One region of the Sulfitobacter alexandrii genome, then DNA from elsewhere that is predicted to be linked to it. Evidence: riboswitches for the same ligand, from Rfam matches in the RefSeq annotation. Region 1 holds a riboswitch; the other holds the start of a gene.
The links. A riboswitch is a leader RNA that binds a small molecule or an ion and turns the genes downstream of it on or off. The one in region 1 is predicted to bind cobalamin.
Positions count from the first base shown of each region.

Region 2: linked by a shared signal. The riboswitch ahead of BOO69_RS23335 (ABC transporter substrate-binding protein) and the one ahead of BOO69_RS17325 (CbtB domain-containing protein) in region 1 are both predicted to bind cobalamin.

Region 1 is NZ_CP018076.1:3,541,636-3,544,019, reverse strand. It holds gene BOO69_RS17335 (sulfatase-like hydrolase/transferase) at 1-365, shown strand, start outside; gene BOO69_RS17330 (hypothetical protein) at 556-1,257, shown strand; cobalamin riboswitch at 1,370-1,586, shown strand; gene BOO69_RS17325 (CbtB domain-containing protein) at 1,621-1,788, shown strand; gene BOO69_RS17320 (CbtA family protein) at 1,971-2,384, shown strand, end outside.
Region 2 is NZ_CP018076.1:2,432,258-2,434,641, forward strand. It holds gene BOO69_RS11930 (ABC transporter ATP-binding protein) at 1-439, opposite strand, end outside; gene BOO69_RS11935 (hypothetical protein) at 436-1,017, opposite strand; cobalamin riboswitch at 1,143-1,330, shown strand; gene BOO69_RS23335 (ABC transporter substrate-binding protein) at 1,431-2,384, shown strand, end outside.

The DNA of each region.
Region 1 (2,384 bases):
GGCTGGACCTGCACCCCGATCAGTCGCGCATGTTCATGGTTGCCGATCACAACTGGAAGATGATCCACTTTGAAAGCGGGCACCGCCCGATGCTGTTCGATCTGCAAGCTGATCCGGATGAGCTGACCGATCTGGGCAACGACGCCGCGCAGGCGGATACCATCGCACGCATGTACGACAAGCTGAACGCATGGGCGCGCCGCCCATCGGCGCGCACGACGATGTCGAATGCATCGTTCATCAAATACCGCACCGCCGGCCCGCGCACCGGCGTGTTGATCGGTGTCGTGGATGCCACTGAAGCCTCCAACGATACCGCTGCCAAATACATCGGCCGCAAAGCCACCGACAAACGCGAGCGCTGAGACCGGGACTGTTGCGGTTCTCGAGGGCGGGCAACTGCAAGGCCAAAGAACATGCTCCGCAAAGGGGCCGCCGGACTCGAAATCACCTGATCGTGCTCGAACGAAATGCAAGCCGCCTCGTTGTCCCGACAGCGGACAAAATGGGAGAGAGGCCATGCGGCTTTGGATTTCAGCCCTTTGTGGCGCTGCGATGGCAGTTTCGGCGGCCCCCGTTGCTGCCCAGTTCTTGCCAGCGGAGGTACAGGGCAGCTGGGATGTTTCTGAGAACGAGTGCGCGCGTACAGGCACATCTATCACGCAAATCGACATTTCGGCGGACCGGATCGACACCTTTGCCGGTGACGCGATTGTCCGCGAGGTTGACCGGACCGGTCCCGTGACCTTCGTGGCCGCCGATTTCCTGCAACTCGAAGGCGCTGCAGAAATCGGCGACCGGGAACGGACATACTATCGACTGACCCAACGGGCGGGTCCGGACCGACTGACATTCAAGACGCAAGAGGGCGAACCGGTCGATCTCGTGCGCTGCGCGACCGAACGGGGGGCTGCTCAAGGCGACTCCGCCGTTCATGGCCAAGGCCCCCTGCCGGTGCCGACCGGGCTTTGGGTGCAGGCTGGCGAGACCTGCGCGAATCCTGCGAACGCTTCGTGGCGTGTGTACGACGGGCGCGGCCTGTTTGGCGCGAAAAGCAACGGATGCGATGCGGTCGAGATCCACGCGGAGGGTCGTACTCATGTCATCGACCAGACCTGCACGGCCTCATACGACCAAAGCCGGTCGACCTACCGGGACATCGTCGAGGTCAAGGCGCCGAAACGCTTGGGCCTGATCGAGCAGGGCGAGTCGGTGATGCGCGACTTTAACTGGTGCGGTCCGCGCACGGCGCCATGAATTGCGCCGGTTTTGTCCGATCCGCCGATCTCCCGACTGTCTGTTAAGGCGCGCGCTGCGCATTTGAAGCATGACCGGTCGTGAATGAGCCTTGCCTTGAAACGGGTGAAATGCGACATTGATCCGGCTTGGTGTTCCCGAAAGCGCCCGATCGGGTGTGGAACCGAACAGGGAATTCCGTAAGGGCCAGCCGGTCCGAAGCGGAAGCCGCCCCCGCGACTGTAAGCGGAGAGCCCTTGTCCAACGTGCCACTTGACCATCCGGTCAGGGAAGGCGGGCAAGGGCATCGACTCGCGAGCCAGGAGACCTGCCAGGCATGTGAAACGCAAACGGGCCGTCGGGTGTGACGGTAAGGAGAAGACCATGACCACATTGACCGCCAAGTCGCTGAGCGCCAGCCGCTTCGTTCCCGCGGTGTTCGCCGCCGCGCTGGGCATCGCGCTGATCACGCTGACCGGGCACGTACAGGCCGCCGCGCTGCATGATGCCGCGCATGACGTGCGCCATGCGACAGGTTTTCCCTGCCACTGATCCGCAAGGCCGCGAGGGACCGGCGCAAAGCGACGCCTTGCGCTGACCCAAGCACGGCCCGGTGGCAAGAAACGCAACGCGGACCGACCCGTCTATCAGCCTAGAACGCTGCCGTAATCCGGCGGCGTGTTCGTATTGATGGGATGTCGTCGCGTTGCCTGCAAAGATTTATAGGACTCGTCATGACGTCACGGTTTCTGATTTCCGCTCTTTTCGCCGGTGCGCTTTCGGGTGCGATCATCGGCCTGCTCCAGTTGATGTTCGTGCAGCCGGTGCTGCTGCATGCCGAGCTCTACGAGAGCGGCGAACTGGTGCATTTTGGCGCCGAGGCGGTCAGCGCCCATCCGGCCCTGCCGGGCTTCGACCTGATGCGGGACGGGCTGAGCGTGATTTTCACCATGCTGACCTACACCGGCTACGCGTTGATTCTCGTGGCCGCGATGAGCTTTGGCGAGGATCGTGGCGCGCGGATCGACGGGCGTTGGGGTATCCTCTGGGGGGTTGCCGGTTTCGTGGCTTTCCATCTGGCGCCCGGTTTCTCCCTCGCCCCGGAGGTGCCGGGCGTAGCCGCCGCCGACGTGACGCTTCGGCAAATC
Region 2 (2,384 bases), 1.1 Mb from region 1:
GCTGTTCGCCGCCTGACAATGCCTGTGGGTGGCTCTTGAGCCGGTTCGCAATGCCGCAGGCATCGGCCAGCGCATGGGCGCGCTCCCGCACCTGGGAGTCGAGCTTGAGGCCAAGGCCGACGCGGTAGGGATAGAGGATGTTCTCGTAGGCGTTCAGGTAATCGACCAGAGCGAAATTCTGAAAGATGAACCCCACGTGCGTCGCGCGGAACCGCCGGCGACCCGCCTCCCCGAGCGCGGTCAGATCGGTGCCGGCGACGCTGAGGGTGCCCGCATCGGGCCGTGAAAGGCCGGCGAGCAGGTTCAGCAGCGTCGTCTTGCCGGTCCCGCTTGGCCCGATCACGCCCACCCGTTCCGCAGGGGCCACGTCAAGCTGCGACACCTTGAGGGCAAAGCCGCCGCGCGGGTAGGCAAAGGCGATGTCGCGCGCCGCGATCACCCTTCTTCCTCCGCCATGGAAGCGGCCTGCGGGGCATCGGCGTTCCGCTCCAACGTGCCGGCATCGCTGCGGTCCACGTCCGTGAGGGTGAAGCCGTCGATCTTCCATGTGCCGCCGTCCGGCGCCATCACCAGATCGGCGGCATAGGCATTGCCGCGCATGTGCATGTGTTCGGAATGGCCGACCACGCCCAGAACGCGCCATTTCGCCGTGATTTCCACTGTGTCACCCTTGGGGCGGGCGCTCAGCCCCGAAAGCGAGACTTCATGAATTTCCTGGTCCGGGTTCAGGCCGCCGCCCGCCATGGCGCCGACGCGTTCAAGGTAGAGCTGTTCCAGCGCCGGGCCGCTGGCGACATCCGCCAGCCGGTCGTAGATCGCCGTCTCGTCGGTCTCGCCGAATGCTTCGTAGACCGTGGCGAGGATGCCGGGCAGCAGCAGCGGGCTTTCGCTTGAGAATTCCTGCGCCGACATGCCATCCGCAGAGGCCGCGCGATCCTGACCGGACCCTGCGAAGGACCAGCCGAGAATGGCAAGGCCGCCGATCAACAGGCCCGCGACGACGAGGTTCCTCAACATTTTACGACAACACCGCCTTACTGGTTCACCGGCAGAAGCATAGAGCGCTCGTTGCGACATGCAACGTCAGGTCCGCCGACCGGCGGGGACCGCGACCGTTCGGCCTTGCCGCGCCCCGCACCCGCTGCTAGCAGAAAGGCGTCGGTTTCCTTCGGGATGAAAAGGGAATCCGTACCGGCCCCGGCCGGGAAACGGAACTGCCCCCGCAACTGTAGGCGGCGAGCGCCTCTCAACAGCCACTGGGCCACGCCCGGGAAGGCGAGAGGTGCCGCGACCCGCCAGTCAGGAGACCTGCCGACACGAGAGAAATCACGACCGGACGGGGTGTGCCGGAGCGGGAAACCTGACGTGGTCATCCGGCCATCCCTTGTTTCGCGTACATCCCTGCCGGTCCATCTGACGGGACGGATTGGATGAAGAATACCCTGATCGCCGGCATCTTGCTGGCCGCTGCCGCGCTGCCGCTTCATGCGCAGGACACGGATTACCCCCTGAACCTCGTGAACTGCGGCGTCGATCTGACGTTCGCGGCCCCGCCGGAAAGCGCCGTCACCATCGGCCAGGCCGCGACGGAAATTCTCTATGCGCTGGGCCTTGCGCCCAAGGTGTCTGGCACGGCGGCCTGGTTCACCCCGGTCCTGCCCGAATATGCAGAGGTGGACGCCCGGATCGAACGACTCGCCGACAACGATCCCGGCTTCGAAAGCGTGGTCGCGAAAAAGCCCGGTCTGGTGGCGGCGCAATATGAATGGCACGTGGGCCCCACCGGCAGCGTCGGCACGCGCGGGATGTTCCATGATCTGGGGATCCCGACGTATGTCCTGCCCGCCGACTGCGATACCAAGGACAACCGCACCGGCGGCGACGGGACGCGGACCGGCGCGTTCCAGCCTGCGGCGATCTACAAGGGCATCCGCGAACTCGCGGCGATCTTCGATGTCGGGCCCGCGGGCGAACGGCTCGTCAAGGAATTGCAGGCGACGGAGAGCGCCGCGATCGGCAAAGCGGCGGCACTGGACCTGCCCGAGGGTCTGTCGGCCGTGTTCTGGTTTTCCTCGCCCGAGGTCGAGAGCGATCCCTACGTGGCGGGGCGACTCGGCGCGCCGGGCTACATGATGTCCAAGCTGGGGATCGAGAATGTCATCGCCTCGGACGAGGAATGGCCCACGGTGGGCTGGGAAAGCATCGCGCGCAGCGATCCCGATATCATCGTCGTCGCCTACATGGATCGACGCCGCTACCCGGCGGACGACGTCGACCGGAAGCTCGACTTTCTGCGCACCGATCCGGTTGCAAGCCGGATGACGGCGGTTCGGAATGGCCGGATCGTGCAGATGGACGCGCACGCGATGAGCGCCACGATGCGC